Regions from separate parts of the Sphingomonas sp. CV7422 genome, predicted to be linked through region 2. Evidence: riboswitches for the same ligand, from Rfam matches in the RefSeq annotation. Region 2 holds a riboswitch; the other holds the start of a gene.
What was found. A riboswitch is a leader RNA that binds a small molecule or an ion and turns the genes downstream of it on or off. The one in region 2 is predicted to bind thiamine pyrophosphate.

Region 1 (9,734 bases), 450 kb from region 2:
GGCAAGACCGGCGTGATCACCAGCGATTACGATCAACTCGCGGCGACGGTCAGCTATCGCCACGACGTCGCCGGCGCGCACGACAGCGGCATCTGGCAGCCGAGCGTCAGTTATCTGACCCCGCTCAGCACCAAGATGGCGGTGGCGCTGTTCGCTTCGGCCGAACATGCCGGCCGCGGCTATGCGACCACCTATTTCTCGGTATCGCCGACGCAGACGCTGGCGAGCGGACTGCCGACCTACAATGCGCGGTCGGGCTGGAAGAATTATTCGCTCGGCGGCCTCTATACCTATGCGCTGACAGGCGACCTGCTGCACGGCTTCAAGATCGTCGCCGGCGGCACCTATGTGCGGATGCTCAACGGCTTCGCCGACAGTCCGCTGGTCAGCGTCGCAGGTTCGCGCAACCAGTGGCTCGGGGCGGTCGGGCTCGCCTATACCTTCTGATCAGCCGGTGAGCGTGCCGGTCGCAACCACCGGTCCGGTCGGCAGCCCGGTCGGTGAGCCGCCGACCGGTTCGATCGAGATCGCCAGCACCGTATCGGCGGCGATCGCCTGCCGCGCCGCCGCGGGGACGACGAGCCGCGTCGGCCCGCCCGCCACCAGGCCGAGCGAGCGCGGCGCCTCCTTGCCGCGGATCGCCCACAGCTCGGCGGAGCGTCCGGCGGGGACGGGGAGCGCGCCGGTGATCCGCACCGTCGCCCGGGCGGGATCGTAGGCGGCAGCGAGCGGCGCCCCGCCGCCGGTCGGCGCGATCGCGGCGAGCAAGGGGGCGGGGGCCGGCGCCGGCATGCGCACCGCGATCTGCACCGGGGCAGGTAGCGGGCGCAACAGCTCGAACATGGTGACGCCGAGCAGCAGCAGCGCAGCAAAGCTCGCCACCAGCGCGAGACGGCGCCATGCCATATTGTCGTTGGCGGGCGTTGCCGCCTTGCCGTCCAGCGACGCCTCGATCCGCGACGCCAGCGATTGCGGCGCCGCCACCTCGGGCCAGTCGGCGAACAGCGCGCCGAACCAGTCGCGCCAGCGCTCCACGTCCGCGGCAAAGTCCGGATCGCGCGCCAGCCGGCGCAACGCGGCGGTACGCTCCTCGCCGTCGAGCAGGCCGAGCGCGAGCTCCGCCGCGGCGATATCGGGTTCGTCAGGCGGCGGCATCGAGGCACCCCCGTAACGCGAGCAAGCCACGCCGCACCCAGCTTTTCATCGTGCCGAGCGGCACCGCCTGCGCCAGCGCCAGCTCGGCATAGGTCAGCCCGCCGAAGAAGGCGCTGCGGATCGCGCTGCGCTGGCGCGGCTCGATCGCCTCGAGGCAGCCATGCAGGCGGCCGTGCAATTCGTCGGCGATCAGCGTCTCGTCCTGCGCGCGCGCCGGATCGGCGAGCGCGTCGGCGGCCTCGACCGGGGCGGCGCGCGCCCGCGTCTGGCGACGGCGCCAGTCGATCGAGCGGTTGCGCGCGATCGTCGCCAGCCAGGCGATCGGGCTCGCCCGTTCCGGCCGATAGGTGGCGGCGCGATGCCAGATGGTGAGATATACGTCGTGCAGCACGTCCTCCGCACCCTGCCTGTCTTCGCAGATACGTAGGCAGATGCCGAAAAGCTTCGCAGAGGTGAGTTGATAGACCGAACGGAAGGCGTCGCGATCGGCATCACCGGTGCGGATCAGCGCCTCGACCAGCGCGGCGCGTGCGGCGTTGGCGGAAGAGGGATCGGGGGATGACACGCGCGAAGGCTAACCGTCCGTCGCCTGCCCGGCAATGGTCCGTTGACCCAAATGATACCGAAGCGAATGTTTTTTGCCACAAAGACACATTGTTGCGGGAGTCGCCGCATCTTTCGGGATGGCACCGACGTATCTGACCGACGGCCGCCCGCTCCGGTGGGAGCGTAACCGGCGGACCGTGACACGGTGAGGGAGGTTGCTACCGATGGCCGAGACACAGCAGATCATCGAGGCGTTCGATGCGCGCGCCCGGCGGCGCGAGGAGCGCCGCGAATTCTTCAAGAACGCGATGGGCCTGGCCGCGGTGACCGCAGCCGGCGCGGCGGCGATGTCGTTCACCGGCGAGGCCGCGGCGCAAACCGCCGTGTCCGAGGTCGACGTGCTCAACTTCGCGCTCAACCTCGAATATCTCGAAGCGCAATTCTACAGCTATGCCGCTTATGGCGTCGGCCTGCCCAACAACCTGCTGACCGGCGGCGTCGGCACGCAGGGTTCGGTGGTGACCGGCAGCGGCACCGGCATGGCGCGGCAGGTGCAGTTCAGCGACGCCGGCATCGCCGCCTATGCGCGCGAGATCGCCGCCGACGAGGTCGCCCACGTCACCTTCCTGCGCGCCGCGATCCGCGGCACCGGCACCAGCGATTCGCTGATCGCGGCGATGCCGCAGATCGACATTTCCGGATCGAGCGGCGGCGCCTTCGCGGCGGCGGCCTCGAGCACCAGCCCGTCGCTGGCGGGGTTCGACCCCTATGCCAATGACGACAGCTTCCTCATCGCGGCCTATGTCTTCGAGGACGTCGGCGTCACCGCCTACAAGGGTGCGGCCGGCGCCTTGATTAACAACAAGACCTATCTGGAGGCGGCCGCCGGCATCCTCGCGGTCGAGGCCTATCATGCCGCGATCGTCCGCGGCGCGCTTTACGCCCGCGGTATCGCGACACCGGCGATCAGCACCGCGCAGAGCGACATCACCGCGGCGAACGCCATCTCCAACCTGCGCGATTCGGTCGACGGTTCGAGCGACCTCGACCAGGGGCTGACCACGAGCAGCAGCAGCGCCGGCACCGTGTCGAACATCGTGCCGCTCGACAGCAACGGTCTCGCGTTCAGCCGGACCCCGGCGCAGGTGCTCAACATCGTCTATCTGAATCCGAAATCGGTGACGGCGGGCGGCTTCTTCCCGAACGGCATCAACAACGGAAACAGCGGGCTGCGCAGCAGCGCCGCGAACTGAGCAGGGGTGGATCTATGACACACGAAACTTCCGTCCTCGCCATCGTCGAGGCTGCCGTCGCCCGTCGCGCCGCGCGTCGCGCCTTCATGAAGACCGCCGCCACCAGCGTCGCCGCAGCGGGTGGCCTCGCGCTGCTCGCCGGCTGCAACGACGACAACAATCCCTCGCCGGCCCCGACACCCACGCCGACGCCGACCGCGACCTCGGTCAGCACCGATGCGGCGGTGCTCAACTTCGCGCTAAACCTCGAATATCTCGAAGCGCAATTCTACAGTTACGCCGCATTCGGCGTCGGCCTGTCGGCCTCGCTGCTGACCGGCACGGGGACGCCCGGCGCGGTGGTGACCGGCTCGGGCGCCGGTTATCCGCGCGCGGTCGATTTCAGCGGCGATCCGCTGATCGGCCAATATGCGCGTGAGATCGCCCAGGACGAGATCGCGCACGTCACCTTCCTGCGCACGGCTCTTGGTGTCGCCGCGGTGGCGCAGCCGGCGATCGACCTGTCGGGCACGTCGACCGGCGCGTTCACCGCGGCGGCGCGCGCCGCCGGGGTGGTCGGGTCGACCGGGCTGTTCGATCCCTATGCCAGCCCGACCAACTTCCTGCTCGGCGCCTATATCTTCGAGGATATCGGCGTCACCGCCTACAAGGGGGCGTCGCCGGTGATCTCGGCGACCTATCTCGACGCGGCGGCAGGGATCCTGGCGGCGGAGGCCTATCACGCCGGGCTGGTCCGCTCGATCCTCTACACGCGCGGCATCACCAACGCCGATATCATCACCGCGACCACCAAGATCTCGGACGCGCGCGATCTGCTCGACGGCACCAGCACCGGCACCAACGGCGACGACGATCAGGGGATCGCCGGCACCAATATCGGCCAGGCGAATGCGATCTCGAACATCGTCCCGACCGATGCCAACGCCATCGCCTACAGCCGCAGCGTCCAGCAGGTGCACAATATCGCCTATCTGAACGTCAGTGGCAGCAACCGCACCCGCGGCGGTTTCTTCCCGGCGGGCACCAACAATCCCGATCCCAACTACACCGTCGGCCTCGGCTGACGGGTCGGTCCGCGGCCGGTCGACTGCCCCTTCCCGGCCGGCCGGCGCACGGGTCCTCCCTCGGTCTTGCGACCGGGGGAGGATTTTCGTTTCCCGCGGGTGCCGCTTCCGTCGCATCATGGGCGTTTTCCGCCGCGATGGGCTTGACGCCTCCGGCGGGATGCGGAACGGCAAGCCATCCAGGGGCGACGGCTGCGCCGCCCGCGCGTGGGGAGATCCCGAGTAATGACCGCCCAGACCGATACCGACAGCGCGATCGCCGCCGCGTTCGACGCCCGCGTCCAGCGCCGCACCGAACGCCGCGACTTCTTCCGCACCGCGATGGGTGCGATGGCGGTCACCGCCGGCGTTTCGGCGCTGACCATGGCGGGATCGGCCGAGGCGCAGACCACCACCTATGCCGATGCCGACATCCTCAATTTCGCGCTCAACCTCGAATATCTCGAGGCGCAATTCTATGCCTATGCGACCGGCGGCGCCGGCATCGCCGCCAACCTGCTGACCGGTGCCGGCACGCAGGGCGCCGCCAATTTCAGCGGCGCGCGCGCGGTGACCTTCACCGATTCGGTGCTCGCCCGCTACGCCCGCGAGATCGCCGCGGACGAGCTCGCGCACGTCACCTATCTGCGCACCGCGCTCGGCAGCGCCGCCGTCGCGCAACCGGCGCTCGATCTGTCGGTGAGCCCGACCAGCGCCTTCTCCGCCGCCGCGCTCGCCGCCAAGCTGATCAACAGCGGCGACAGCTTCAATCCCTATGCGAGCGAGGATGCCTTCCTGCTCGCCGCCTATCTGTTCGAGGACGTCGGCGTCACCGCCTACAAGGGCGCGGCGCCGCTCCTCACCACCACCTATGTCGAAGCGGCGGCGGGTATTCTCGCGGTCGAGGCCTATCATGCCGCGACGATCCGCGGCGAGCTGTTCCGGCGCGGATCGGCGAGCGGATCGGCGCTGATCGCCAGCGCCAGCGCGATCTCCGACGCGCGCGACAGCCTCGACGGCGGGACCGACATCGACCAGGGGATCACCCCCGGCACCACCGTCGCGCCGGGCCAGGCGACGCCGACGCCGACCCCCACCGCGACGGCGACCGCGACGCCGACTCCCACGCCGACCGCGACCGCGACGCCGACGCCCACCTATGCGGTGTCGAACATCGTCCCCACCGACGCCAACAGCATCGTCTACACCCGCACCCCCAATCAGGTGCTTAACATCGTCTATCTCAACGCCGCGGCGGCGAGCGCGGGCGGTTTCTTCCCCGCCGGCCTCAACGGCACCATCAAGGCGGCGGTCGCCTCCTGATCCCGCCCGAATCCGAACGCTTGCAGGGGTAGCCCCGATGACCGACCTTCCGACCGACACGATCCTCGACGCGATCGCCGATCGCCGCGCCGAACGGCGCAACTTCCTGCGTTACGCCGGCGGCGCCGCCGCCTCGGCGGGCGCGCTCTCGCTGCTCGCGGCCTGCGGCGGCGATAGCGGCAGCGGTACGCCGACACCGACGCCGACCGCGACGACGCCGACGCTCGCCGCCGATGCCGACGTGCTCAACTTCGCGCTCAACCTCGAATATCTCGAGGCGAGCTTCTACAGCTGGGCGGCGTTCGGCCAGGGGCTGACCAGCGGCATCGTCAGCGGCGTCGGCACGCTCGGCAGCGTCACCGGCGGCGCGCTGGTGCCGTTCCAGGACCCGATCGTGGCGCAATATGCGCGCGAGATCGCCAATGACGAGGTCGCGCACGTCACCTTCCTGCGCTCGATCCTGAGCAGCTCGGCGGTGGCGATGCCGGCAATCAACATCTCGGGTGATGCGAACGGCGCGTTCACCGCCGCGGCGCGCGCCGCCGGGGTGATCGGCAGCAGCGACGTCTTCAATCCCTATGCCGACGACATCAGCTTCCTGCTCGGCGCCTATCTGTTCGAGGATGTCGGCGTCTCCGCCTACAAGGGCGCCTCGCCGCTGATCGTCAACAAGGTGTTCCTCGAAGCCGCGGCGGGTATCCTCGCCACCGAGGGCTATCACGCCGGACTGATCCGCTCGGTGCTCTACCGCAAGGGCGTCGACCCGGCCGAGACGCTGGCCGGCGCCTCGACGATCCTCGCCAACACGCAGAAGATCTCCGACGCGCGCGACAGCCTCGACGGCAGCAGCGACGACGATCAGGGGATCGGCGACACCACCACCGCCAATGTCGTGCCGACCGACAGCAACGGCGTCGCCTACAGCCGCTCGACCGGGCAGGTGCTCAACATCGTCTATCTCAACAAGACCGCGGTGGGTTCGGGTGGCTTCTTCCCGGCGGGGCTCAACGGCAATATCCGCACCTCGGCGGCGAGCGGTTGATCGCGCCCGCCAAGCGCGTATAACGACGACATATTCCCCGGGGGAGCGCTGACGCAGCGCTTGAGAGGAGGGCCGCAGCCCTCGACCCGCTGAACCTGATCCGGTTGATACCGGCGGAGGGAGGGAGCGGTTTCATCGGGAAATCCGCATTCTCTTTCCGCGCATGGAGAGAGACAGATGGCCGACCGACCCGCCCCCGCCGCCACCAATGCGATCGGCGTCACCACCGGCGCGATTCGGGGATCGCGCAAGATCCACGTCGGTCCGCTCGCCGTCGCGATGCGCGAGATCGCGCTCGACCCCGCCTCGGGCGAGCCGCCGCTGCGCGTCTACGACACCTCCGGTCCCTATACCGATCCGACCGCGACGATCGACATCATGGCCGGCCTGCCGCCGCGCCGGGCGGCATGGATCGCCGAGCGTGGCGACGTCGAGGCCTATGACGGTCGCGCGATCCGCCCGGAGGACAATGGCCAGCTCGGCCCCGACCGGTCGGGCGGCGTCGCTCAATTCCCGCGCGCCGGCCTGACCCGTCCGCTGCGCGCCAAGGCGGGCCACAATGTCAGCCAGATGCATTATGCCCGGCGCGGCATCGTCACGCCCGAGATGGAATATGTCGCGACGCGCGAGAATCTCGGCCGCGAGCGGCTGGCGCAGTACGTCCGCGACGGCGAGAGCTTCGGCGCGGCGATCCCCGATTTCGTCACGCCCGAGTTCGTCCGCGACGAGGTCGCGCGCGGCCGCGCGATCATCCCGTCCAACATCAACCACCCGGAAAGCGAGCCGATGGCGATCGGCCGCAACTTCCTGGTCAAGATCAACGCCAACATCGGCAATTCGGCAGTGGCGAGCGACGTCGCGGCGGAGGTCGACAAACTGGTCTGGGCGACGCGCTGGGGCGCCGACACGGTGATGGACCTGTCCACCGGCCGCAACATCCACGACACGCGCGAATGGATAATCCGCAACAGCCCCGTGCCGATCGGTACCGTGCCCATCTATCAGGCGCTCGAGAAGGTCGGCGGCATCGCCGAGGACCTGACCTGGGAGGTATTCCGCGACACGCTGATCGAACAGGCCGAGCAGGGCGTCGACTATTTCACCATCCATGCCGGCGTGCGCCTCGCCTATGTGCCGATGACCGCCAAGCGCGTCACCGGCATCGTCAGCCGCGGTGGCAGCATCATGGCGAAATGGTGCCTCGCGCATCACAAGGAATCGTTCCTCTACGAGCGGTTCGACGAAATCACCGAGATCATGAAGGCCTATGACATCGCCTATTCGCTCGGCGACGGCCTGCGCCCCGGGGCGATCGCCGATGCCAATGACGAGGCGCAATTCGCCGAACTCCATACGCTCGGCGAACTGACCCACCGCGCCTGGGCGCAGGACGTGCAGGTGATGATCGAGGGGCCGGGCCATGTGCCGATGCACAAGATCAAGCAGAACATGGACAAGCAGCTGGAGGCGTGCGGCGAGGCGCCCTTCTACACGCTCGGGCCGCTGACCACCGATATCGCACCGGGCTACGACCATATCACCAGCGGCATCGGCGCGGCGATGATCGGCTGGTTCGGCTGTGCGATGCTCTGTTACGTCACGCCCAAGGAACATCTCGGCCTGCCCGATCGCGACGACGTCAAGACCGGCGTCGTCACCTACAAGCTCGCCGCCCATGCCGCCGATCTCGCCAAGGGGCATCCCGCCGCACAGCTGCGCGACGACGCCTTGAGCCGCGCACGCTTCGACTTCCGCTGGCGCGACCAGTTCAACCTGTCGCTCGATCCCGACACCGCCGAATCGTTCCACGACCAGACGCTGCCGGCCGAGGGCGCGAAGACCGCGCATTTCTGTTCGATGTGCGGGCCGAAATTCTGCTCGATGAAGATCACGCAGGAGGTGAGGGACTTCGCGGCGAAGCAGAACGCGCCGGTGGCAAGCTTCGTCGCCGCCGCGGAGGCGGAGGCCGGCATGACGGCGATGAGCGAGCAGTTCCGCGCGCAGGGTGGCGAGGTCTATGTACCGGTGGAATAAAGACTTTTATTGTTCGAACTGAGCCGAGACGATTGCTGCCTGCTTGCGTCCCGCAGACAGATCTATTGTGCATCAGGGACATAGTTGATCGGACTTGATCGATGCAGGTGACGGTTTAATCTTCCCGCATCGATCGGGATGACGGACGTGCGAGGGATTGGGCCACTGTCCTTGCTGTGCCTTTCGCTGGCGTGCTGCTCGGCAGCGCCGGCGGAGGACAGGTTCGCCCGCGACATGGCGCAGCGGTTCCGCGACGCAAAGCCGGGTGTCTCCGTCACGATCGACCCGCGGGATGCCTTGACGTTGCGCGTCACGATGCCCGGGCGGGAGCCGATGACGGTGATGCTCGACCATCTGCGGCACGTCTGTTCGCACTCGACTCCGGCGGACTGTGCGTCGACGAAAACAGAATTCGTCGAGAACACGCTGGCTCTTCCTCCCAAACCGCAATTCAACCGTAGCCAGTTGCGGGTCGTGATCCGCGGCAAAGACTATGTCGATTACGTCAAGTCGACGATGGCCGGAGAGCGCTTGCCGGTGATGCATCCGGTCGGTGAGGATCTGTTTGCGATCGTGGCGGCGGATACAGCAAAGACAACGGTGCTGATGTCGCCTGCCAGGCTTCGGGACTTGGGACTGAATCCCGCCGAGGGCTGGACGTTGGCGTTGCGCCAGACTCGGGCGACGCTTCCGAAGCTACCGACGGTCGCCGCTCTCCGAAACGCGCCGATCGTTTTCGAGCACTGGCCGTTGGCCGCGGCGCTGTTGATCGACCTTCCCGGCTGGGCGCGTCTATCCGCGGCAATCGGGCCTGATCTGTTCGTTACCGTCGTTGCCGACGATTACGTCTTCGTCGCGACCAAGCCGGATGGCGTCGACTTCGACGGATTCAAGGCGGCGGTCGTCGAAGATTGCGAGCAGCAGTCACGGTGTGTCTCGCCCAACGTCTACCGCTTTCGCGACGGTATGTGGCGGATCGCAAGATAACCGCTGCCCGCCCGGTGCGACACCGAAAGCCAGCAATACCGCCGCGGTGCGGCGTCACAGATCGGATGGACCAGCAACCGGGGGTTAGGCATGGCAGTAGCGATCGTCATGGCTCAGGCCGCGGAACCAGCGGTCGATCTTGCCGCGGTGTCGTCGCGGGCGAAGGCGCGGGTGTTGGCGATGCGCGGGGCGCTGGTGCAGACGTGGCTCGTTCCACGGGACCTCGGCGGTTCGGCGGATCGCGTCAACGAACTGTTCGTCCCGCCCGAGGCGGCACGGCGGATCGCCGCGGTGACGGCACGGCTGATGCTGCTGGCCGTAGGCGGCGGCAGGCGGCGCACCCTGACGGTC
Region 2 (9,734 bases):
CGTCGAGACCGCCTGCGCGCGGGTGAGCAGCATCTGCCAGATCGGCATCGTCGGCTTTCGCGACGGCGGCGAGCTGTTCAGCTACGAGACGTTGCTCGATCCGTGCGACGATTTCCACCCGATCAACACGCGAATCCACGGCATCGCCGCGCATCACGTCATCGGCCGGCCGACCTTCGCGCATGTCCATGCCGCGATCGGCCGCCATCTGGCCGGGCGCGTCACCGTCGCGCATTCGTCGTTCGACAAGGGCGCGCTCGCCGCGGCGTGCCGGGTGCATGCGCTGCCGGAGATCGCGACGACCTGGCTCGACAGCGTGCGGGTGGCGCGACGCGCCTGGCCCGATCTGCCCAATCACAAGCTCGGCGGGCTGGCGCGGTTCCTCGGCATCCCGCACCGCCACCATGATGCGCTGAGCGATGCGCGCGCCGCCGGCTGGGTGATGCTGCACGCGATCGAGCAGACCGGCCTGTCGCTCGCCGACTGGCTCGCGCCGCCGGTCAGGCGGGCGCGTGCCGCCCGCGCCGCGCCCCCCGCCGCCACTGGCGATAGCCGAGAACCGCCAGCAGCGTGATCGCCGCATAGAGGCCGGCGGTCAGCCACAGGGCCTTGACGATGAACATGCCGACATAGGTGACGTCGACGATGATCCACAGCAGCCAGCTTTCTGCATGGCGGCGCGCGGTCCAATATTGCGCGACGAGGCTGAAGCTGCTCAGCGTCGCGTCCATCCACGGCAGCGCGGCATCGGTGTAGCGACTGGTCAGCCAGCCGACCGACGCGGCGGCGATCGCGCCGATGGCGAGGCCGGCGACCGCCTGCCGCGCGGGCAGCGGCGCCACCGCCACCACGCCGCTGTCGCGCACGCCGCGCAGCCAGGCGAGCCAGCCGTAGAGGATCGCGATGCCGAACGCGCCCTGCAACACCATGTCGGCATAGAGCCGCACGTCGAGGAACAGCTTGGCGTAGAGCGCGCAGGCGAGCAGGTTGACCGGCCAGCACAGCATCCGCCGCCGCGCGGTCAGCCAGATGCCCGCGAAGCTGACGACGACCGCGACGATCTCGAGCGGGCTCATCCGCCCGTCCCGCGGATCGTCGCGAGCAGGGCGCGTCCCGGCGGCGTCGCGAACCAGCCGACATGGCCGATCGCATATCCGTCCCACGCCAGCGCGGCGGCGGCGGGATCGGCGACCACCGCGGTGAAATAATCGGCTTCCGACAGCGCGAATTCGAGGTGACTGAGCGGCAGCAGCCGCGCGATCGTCGCGCGATCCGCCGCGCCGAGCGGCCGCACGGCGGCATAGCCGGCGAGCAGCGCGGTGACCGCGGCGGGATCGGCGATGGCATCGGTCTGCGGCAGGTCGAGCCAGTTCAGCATCCGCTCGATCGCGGTGGCGATATCCTGCACCGCGCAGCTGCGGTCGGCGAGGCCGAAGTCGATCACCGTCCGCACCGTGCCCTGCGGCGTCCATAGCAGGTTGGACGGATGCCAGTCGTTGTGCGTCCACAGCGACGGCTGATCCGCGAGCCCGGCCAGACCCCCGGCATGCTGCGCGAGAACGGCGGCGAGCTGCTCCTGCCACGGCCGAATCGCCAGAAAGGCGGCGAGCCGCGGCCGCGCCGCGACATAGGCCCGCGCCGCGGCGAACGGATCGGGTGCCGGGAGGATGGTATAGCTGGCGATCAGCGGCGCGGCGGCGCGCGGCGGTGCCGTATAGTCGCGCGCCGCCTCGTGCAGCCGGGCGAGCATCACGCCCGCGGCATAAGCATGGTCGTGCGACAGATAGGGCGTCCACGACTGGCGCTCGCGATACAGATCGATGCCCGGTGCGGCGACGTGCAGCTCGTAGCAAGAGGAGTCGATCGCGACCGCGCGCGCGCCGTCGTCGCTTGCCAGAGCCTGCGGCACCGGCAGGCCGACGTCGGCGAGATGCGCGATGAAGCGATGCTCTTCGGCAAGTGCGGCGACGCTGCGGATGCTGCGGTGATGCCGCTTGAGCAGCAGTGCGCCGCGATCCGTATCGATCAGCGCCGCCGCCGAGAAGGGCCGCGGCGAATGCCAGCGCAGCGCCGCGAACCGCCCCGCGGCGGGAAAGCGCGCGATCACCGCCGCCGCCTCCGCCGCAGTGATCGGCGGCCAGACCGGCGCTTCGAGCGCCTCGCCCATGCCGTGGACGCGATGCGCGTCGGGATCGGCGGCGCGCGCCACGGTCAGAAGGCGCGCGCGATCGTCGCGATCACCGCCGCGCCGCTGCCGATGTAATAGGCCGGCGCCGCGCCGGCGATGACGCTGCCGTTGCGGCCGATCGTGTCGCGCGCATTGGTCGTCACCGCCTGCACCCCCGACAGGACGTGCGGATCGGTGACGTTGATCGCATTGACGCGCAGATCGGTGCGCTTGCCGTCGAGCCAGTCGGCGAGATGCACGCCGATCGACAGGTCGAGCGTCGCATAGCCCGGAATGCTCTCGTCGTTCAGGAAGGTGGCATATTGGCGGGCGAGATATTTGCCGGCGATGCTGCCGAACAGACGGCCGTCGTCATAGATGCCGCCCGCGCCGACCTGTACCGTCGGGCTCGACACCGCATGCTTGCCGCGCGTCGGCAGCAGGTCGCCGTCGACCGGCAGGTCGTCGTCGATCCGCGCATGGAGGTATTCGCCCGAGACGTACAGGCTGACCCCGGCGGCGGGGCGGTAATCGACCTCGGCATCGACGCCATAAGAGGTCTGGCCGCCGGCGTTGAGCGTCGTATTGACCTGCGCACCGCCCGATTGGACGATCGTCGCGAGCTGGCGGTTGCGGAACGTGTAGTGGAAGCCGGTGACCGACGCCGACAGGTTCGCGCCGATGAAGCGATAGCCGAGCTCCTCGGACACGGCATATTCGTTCTTGAGCGCGTCCGTCCCCTGCGCCGCCAGCACGCCGCCCGCATAGCTGTCGTAGAGCGTGAACTCGTTCGGCGTGCGGAAATTGGTGGTGACGTTGGCGAACAGCTGCTGCCGGTCGTCGAGATCGAAGTGGAGCGCGGCGCGCGGCAGCGCGGCGAAGCTGTCGAGCCGCACGCTCGACTGCGGGCCGGGCAGATAGTTGCGGCCGTTGCGCAGCACGTCGACACCCTTGATGCCGAGCTCCAGCGTCAGCCGCGGCGTCAGCGCGATCCGGTCGGCGACGAAGGCGCTCTTGGTGACGGTGACGGTGCGCTGGTTCTCGTACGCGAGCAACCGGCCGTCGGCGGTGCGGATCGCCTTGGCGCGATAGCCCCAGCGGTCGGTCGGCGTACCGTCGGGGTTGAGGCTGGTATAGGATTGCGTGACGCGATCGGTGCCATAGTCGAACCACAAACCGGCGGTGAGGCGATGCCGCCCCGCCTCCAGCACCAATTTGGCGACGCTGCCGCCGCGGAACTGGTCACCGGTGTAATTGCCGAGCACGGTGGCGACGCCGTCGACCGCGCCGGGCAGCGTGATCGCGCCGAGCGCCTCGTCGCCGAGGAAATTGCCCTCGCTGGTCAGCTGCGTCCCATAAGGCGAGTTGCCATAGCCCCATTGCGCGTAGCTGGTGCTGTCGAAGCTCAGCGCCTCGCCGAGCCTGAGGTGGACCGGCGCGGAGGCGTAGAGGTTGCGGAACGGCGCGCGATAGAGCTTCCAATAATCGGTCGCGCCCGGCGTGTAGCGGCTCGCATAATTGAAGCCGCGTCCCTGCGCCTGCCAGTCGGCGAGCGTCGGGCTCGGATAGGTCGAGCTGTTGGCGTCATTGTACGACAGCGCGAGGCTGGCGCGATTGTCGCCCCATTCGTTGAGCAGCTTGGCGTCGACATGCTGGCGAACGTCATAGCCGGCGCCGCGCCAATTGTCGGCGCGGGTGTAGGAATAGGACAGGAAGGCCTTGAGCCCGGTGCCGGCGATCGCGCCGCTGTCGACGCGGGCGAAGGCGCGCCGTGCCGCATAGCTGCCGAGCGACAGGTCGACGAGCGCCTGCGGCCGCGCCTTGGGATCGTCGAGCGCCAGCGACAGCAGCCCGCCTGCGCCGCCGAGCGTCGGCGAGTCGATATCGACCGATCCTTGGGCGAGTCCGATCCGCCGCAGATTGCCGGGATCGGCGAATTGCGCCGGATAGGCGTAATAATAACCGATGTCGTTCTGCGGCGCGCCTTCCATCAGCACGCCGATCTCGTCCTGGCCAAGTCCGCGCAGCGTCAGACTCGAACTGGTCGACAGGCCATAGGGATCGCTCGACGCGACGGTCGCGCCAGGGAGCAGCGCGACGAGCTGGAAGGCGTTGAGCGTCGGGGCCTGTTTGACGATGTAATCGGCGGAGATCGCGCTTTCGGCGCGCGGCGTCTCCTGATCCGGCAGCAGCCCGGCGGGATCGGCGCGGCCGATCACGCGGATATCGGTGGTCTCGCTCGTCTGCGCCGCGGCGGGGGCGGCGACCGCGGCGAGCGCCAGCGTGAGCGGCGGCAGCGCACGCCGCAGCGCGAAGGGAGCATAAGGCAGATCAGCCGACATCGTTCGCATCCACGTCATCCGGAGGAACGACGGCGGACCGCGCACCCTCCCTACGCCGGTATCACCCGGATCAGGTTCAGCGGGTCGTGGGCTGCTGCCCACCTCTCAGCCACACGTCAGCGGCCCCCCGGGGAGGGCGTGGCTTAGCGGCTTTGGCGGGAGGGCGATAGGGGGTTGAGCGGTGGGTTTGGTGCGTGGTTAGGTAAAGTTCTGTATTACAGAATAATAAGTCGGACTTGTAACAATATCGAAGCAAAGAAAATAACGATCGATCATATTCCGGTGCGGCGCGGCAAATCAAAAAAGTCGGATATTGTAAGCAGTAAGCATATAGCAGATTCTATATCGCCTACCTTGGGTAATTCGGACAGCCGCGCTTCTATAAATGAGTTAGGGTGAGCGATGGGCGCGCCCGATCTGATGGAGTGCGTAATGAAGCGGCGTTTGATGACGGCGATGGTGCTGGTCCTGGCGACGAGCGGATGCGGCTCGGATGGCAAGGGCGGTTCGGCGCCGGTACCGGTGACAACAGGCAGCACGCCCGCGCCGACCCCGGCACCCACTCCCGCCCCGACGCCGGCGCCTACTCCGGCCCCGACGCCCACTCCGGCGCCGACGCCTACTCCTGCGCCGACAGCTCGCGTATACACCTACGAAAAGGCGGCCGATTTTACGAAGGATCGAAGCTTCACCGGCTATGACCGAATGGATATCAATCTTTCTGCTGGGAAATTTGTCGCGATTGCTTTGTCTTCGTCGGAAACGGGGGTGACGACCTATACCACGCAGGGCGGGACGGTCACCTTGGCTGACAGCACCGACCTGCCGGGGAAAGGTACCTACTCGGCGGGTAACGGCACGTTTTCCGTACGGCGCAAGTTGGAGTTTAACGCTTCGGGCGGTTACGTGCTGCTCGGTTTGCCGGACGGTCTCTCCAAGTACGAAAGTTTCGCCGAAGCGCAGTTCAACGATGACAAGGTCGCGCGCCTGCTCATCATTGGTTCGCCGACCAATCCAATCGAAATTCCAACCACCGGAACGTTGACGTATTCCGCGCTGATAGCGGAACAAAACAACGCAAAGGATCAGGTGGCTGCCCAAGCGTTGACAGTTGATTGCGCTACAGGGACTGTATCGGGAAATATTCCTCTCGTCGTGAAAGACGGTTCGGGTTCGGTGCCATTTACGATAACCGGAACGAAGGATGGCAGTGCCCGCATATCGGGGACGCTTAAAAGCCAGGATGGCAAAATTACGGGCACCTTTATCGGTCGCCTCTACGGCCAGGGTGCCAAGGAGATCGCGCTCTTGGTCAGCTTCAAGCTGGCCGACGGTGGCTTCGACGCAGCTCTCCTCACCGGCCGCCTGCAATAACATACAACGTGCCGGGGCCAGCGCCCCGGCACGCCACCCCTTACAGTCCGTAGGACAGGCGCAGATAGCCGAAGCGGCCGGGGATGTCGTAGGTGGTCGGGTCGTAATTGTTGAGGCTGCAGCTGAAGCAGGCCGGCGGGTCCTTGTCGAAGACGTTGTTGACGCCGAAGGTGAAGGCGAAGCGCGAGTCCAGCCAGCGCGGGCGGAACTGGAGCTGGGCGTCGCCGTAGAGGCGGCTCTTCAGCTCGTTGTCGGCGGAAATCTCCTGGACATTGTCGATATAGCGGGCGGTGATGCTCGCGGTGACCGGGCCGATCGACCAGTCGATCGTGCCGAGGCCCTTGAAATGCGGATAGGTCTGGTCGGGGGAGCCGCGCTCGGTGCCGACATAGTCGGTGGTGGTGAAGCCGCCGGTCGCCGGCGTGCTCTCGGCATATTTGAGCAGGTAATTGCCCGAGACATAGAGGCCGAAGCGACCCGCGCCGGTCTCGCCCGAACGGATCGTCAGCGTCGCGTCGATGCCGCGGGTGCGGACGCCGCCGGTGTTGAGCAGCAGGCCGTTGATCGCGGTGACGATGCCGCTCGGCGCGCGCCGGATCGCCGCGCAGCTCAGCGCATCGCCGGTCTCGGCGCAGCGGCTGAGCAGCACCTGCGCCGGGATCGAGGCGATCGCGCCCTCCACCTTGATGTCGTAATAATTGACCTCGAGGCTGAGCGCCGAGAGCGTGCCGCCGCGCGCCCAGCGCGGGCTGTAGACGCCGCCGAACAGCAGGGTCCGCGCGGTCTCCGGACGCAGGTCGGGATTGCCGCCGGTCAGCACCGGCAACTGGCCGCCCTGCGGCTCGGCATAGCTGCCGCCGGCGGGGACGCCGTTGGCGATGCAATTGGTCCGCACCGTCGCGTTCGAGGCGAACTGGCCGCCGCTCGCGCTGGTGCACGGATCGTCGATCGACGCATCGAACCGCGACTGCGCGCCGTACAGCTCGCCGATCGACGGAGCGCGCAAGGATTCGGCATATTGGCCGCGCAGCAGCAGGTCGCTGACCGGCTTCCACAAGGCGCCGCCGCTGAACGTCGTGTTGCTGCCGAAGGTCGAGTAATTGGAGTGGCGCACCGCGCCGTTGAGTTCGAGCGAGGCGATCGCGGGCAGGTCGCGGAGCAGCGGCAGGCGGATCTCGCCATAGACTTCGTCGACGTTGAACTTGCCGCTCGCCGCCTGTGCCGGGATGTCGGCGCCGAGCCCGGCCTGGATCACCGGATCGGGGGTGAAGCTGCCGAACTGGTAGCGATGCTCATAACCGATCGCGATGCCGACCGGGCCGCCGGGCAGGTCGAACAGCTCGCCCGACAGATTGGCGGTATAATCGTTGAGCGTCTGGCTGCTGCGGTCACGCTCGTCGAAGCCGATATAGCCGAGCATCGCCGGGGTGATCGAGCCGACGCCGCCGAAGAAGTTGAACGGCACGCAATCGTCGGTGCACTGGCTGACCGGGCCGATCGCCCGGGCGAGCTTGGCGGCGTTGATGTTGCCGGTGAACAGCTGCTTGGCGTCGTTGTAACCGATCACCGCATTGGCATCCCAATACCAATTATGGCCGAACAGGCGGAACTTGCCGTCGAGCGTGCCGGTCAGCGACATGGTGTCGACCTGCTGGCTGTAGGTTCGCTGGCCGGCCTCGACCAGGCGGCGGAAGATCGCTGTGTAATTCTGCCCCGGCGTCAGCGTCACGCCGAACGGATTATAGGGATTGGTCGCGTCGACCGACAGCGTGTCGAGCAGATTGCCGTTGCCGACGTCCGGGCCGATGCCGAGCGGCAGATAGGCGGCCTGATTCTGCGAGTTGCGGCGATTGTACACCGCCTTGACGCGCAGGTTGAGCGCATCGGAGAAACTGGCGCGCGCGTTGACGAAACCGCCGTAGCGTTCGACCGGGGTGAGGAAATAGTTGAACGGCGCGAAATTATAGCGGTCGGCCGCGGTGAAGGCCTTGAAGTCGCCGGTCGCCAGCGTCGGGTCGTATACCGGGCGGCCGCTCGCCACCGGTCCGCGCAGCGTCAGGTTCTGGCCGTTGACGAGGAAGCGGCCGAGCGGGGTGAAGCTGGAACAGCCGCCGATCGGGTCCGAACAGCTCGTCTGGCCGGGATTGGGATATTGCGAGATGCTGCGGTCGGCGGCGCTGACCGCTTCCTGCTTGGTGTAATAGCCGCCTGCGACGACATGGACATGATCGTCGCCGAGCCCGTAGCTGAGCTGGTAATCCTGCGTCTTGCCGTCATTGTCGCCGAGGAACTGGCCGTATTGCGCCGACGCCTTGAGCCCCTTCTGATTCTGTTTGGTGATGATGTTGACGACGCCGGCGATCGCGTCCGAGCCATATTGCGGCGAGGCGCCCGATTGTAGCACCTCGATCCGCTCGATCATCGACGAGGGGATCGAGTTGAGATCGACGGTGGCGGGGATGCCGCTCGCCGAGGCGCCGTTGACGTAGCGCAGGCCGTCGACCAGCACGAGCGTGCGCTTGGGGCCGAGATAGCGCAGGTCGAGCACCGCCGAGCCCGCGCCGACGCCGCCGCCGTCGGGCGGATTGCCGAAATTGCCCGAGCTGTTGAACTTCGAGTTGAGACCGCCCGACGAGGCGGGCAGCCGCTGCAGCACGTCGGCGACCGACGACAGGCCGGTGCGCGCGATCGCCGCATCGTCGACGGTGACCACCGGCGAGGGCTGGTCGAGCGGATCGCGGCGGATGCGCGAGCCGGTGACGACGATGTCCTCCGCCGGCGCCTCGGTGGCGGCGGGCGCGGTCGGCGTCTGCGGATCGGTGGCGAGCTGCGCCGACGCGACCTGCGCGGACAGCGCCAGCCCGGCGACCATCGCCAGACGGGAAGATCGGATCATCCAGGTCGTTGCACGCATTGCTGTTCCCCTTGTCTGCGCCCTTTGCGGTGTCGCACGATCATTATGCAGCAAAGGCGCCTGACGACCATATGATGCGACGCGATCGGGCATTTCGGTACGGATATTTTGCATAATGTTGCAATGCGGTAACAGTCGTTGCCGTCCCGACATTCGCGGGAGGCCCGAACCAGCACCGGATCAGGGACTTGGCCTTGCCGCGCAGCCTCATCGCGTCGATAGCCGCGCGATGACCGACACCCCATCGTCCGCCGGCATGGCGCCGCGCGAATTCGTCGCCTTCATCGCCGCGGTGATGGCGGTCAATGCCTTGGGCGTCGACCTGATGCTGCCTGCCCTCGCCGACATCGGCCGCGATCTGATGGTGACGGAGGCCAATCACCGGCAATGGGTGGTGACGGTCTATATGGTCGGCTTCGGCATCGGCCAGTTGGTCTACGGGCCGCTCGCCGATCGCTACGGCCGGCGGCCGGTGCTGGTGGCGACGCTGGCGGGGTTCATCGCGGCGAGCGTGTTCGCCGCCGGCTCGGCGAGCTTCGCGGCGCTGCTCGGCGCGCGGCTGTTGCAGGGGCTGATGTCGGCGTCGACGCGTGTGCTGGCGGTGGCGATCGTCCGCGACCGGGAATCCGGGCGGCAGATGGCGCGGACGATGTCGGTGGCGCAGATGATCTTCTTCATCGTGCCGATCATGGCGCCGACTTTGGGGCAGGGGCTGCTCGCCTTCGGGCCGTGGCGGGTGATCTTCTACGGCCTCGCGGTGTTCGCCGCGGTGGTGCTCGCCTGGTCGTCGCTGCGGCTCGGCGAGACGCTGCCGGTGGCGCGGCGCCGGCCGCTGTCGCTCGCCAATCTCGCCGGCAGCTACCGGCTGACGCTGACCAACCGCTATTCGGTCGGCTATGCGCTCGCCGCGTCGCTGACCTTCGGCGGGATCATCGCC

Region 1: linked by a shared signal. The riboswitch ahead of thiC (phosphomethylpyrimidine synthase ThiC) and the one ahead of PBN85_RS02590 (TonB-dependent receptor) in region 2 are both predicted to bind thiamine pyrophosphate.

Annotation. Positions count from the first base shown of each region.
Region 1 is NZ_CP115900.1:87,851-97,584, reverse strand. Features, by position in the region: gene PBN85_RS00510 (MipA/OmpV family protein) at 1-447, shown strand, start outside; gene PBN85_RS00505 (anti-sigma factor) at 448-1,155, opposite strand; gene PBN85_RS00500 (sigma-70 family RNA polymerase sigma factor) at 1,142-1,720, opposite strand; gene PBN85_RS00495 (ferritin-like domain-containing protein) at 1,926-2,954, shown strand; gene PBN85_RS00490 (ferritin-like domain-containing protein) at 2,969-4,018, shown strand; gene PBN85_RS00485 (ferritin-like domain-containing protein) at 4,244-5,320, shown strand; gene PBN85_RS00480 (ferritin-like domain-containing protein) at 5,358-6,362, shown strand; TPP riboswitch at 6,392-6,501, shown strand; gene thiC (phosphomethylpyrimidine synthase ThiC) at 6,540-8,396, shown strand; gene PBN85_RS00470 (hypothetical protein) at 8,631-9,383, shown strand; gene PBN85_RS00465 (hypothetical protein) at 9,492-9,734, shown strand, end outside.
Region 2 is NZ_CP115900.1:534,638-544,371, forward strand. Features, by position in the region: gene PBN85_RS02575 (exonuclease domain-containing protein) at 1-574, shown strand, start outside; gene pnuC (nicotinamide riboside transporter PnuC) at 501-1,076, opposite strand; gene PBN85_RS02585 (phosphotransferase enzyme family protein) at 1,073-2,167, opposite strand; gene PBN85_RS02590 (TonB-dependent receptor) at 2,212-4,509, opposite strand; TPP riboswitch at 4,540-4,649, opposite strand; gene PBN85_RS02595 (hypothetical protein) at 4,912-5,883, shown strand; gene PBN85_RS02600 (TonB-dependent receptor domain-containing protein) at 5,924-8,779, opposite strand; gene PBN85_RS02605 (multidrug effflux MFS transporter) at 8,913-9,734, shown strand, end outside.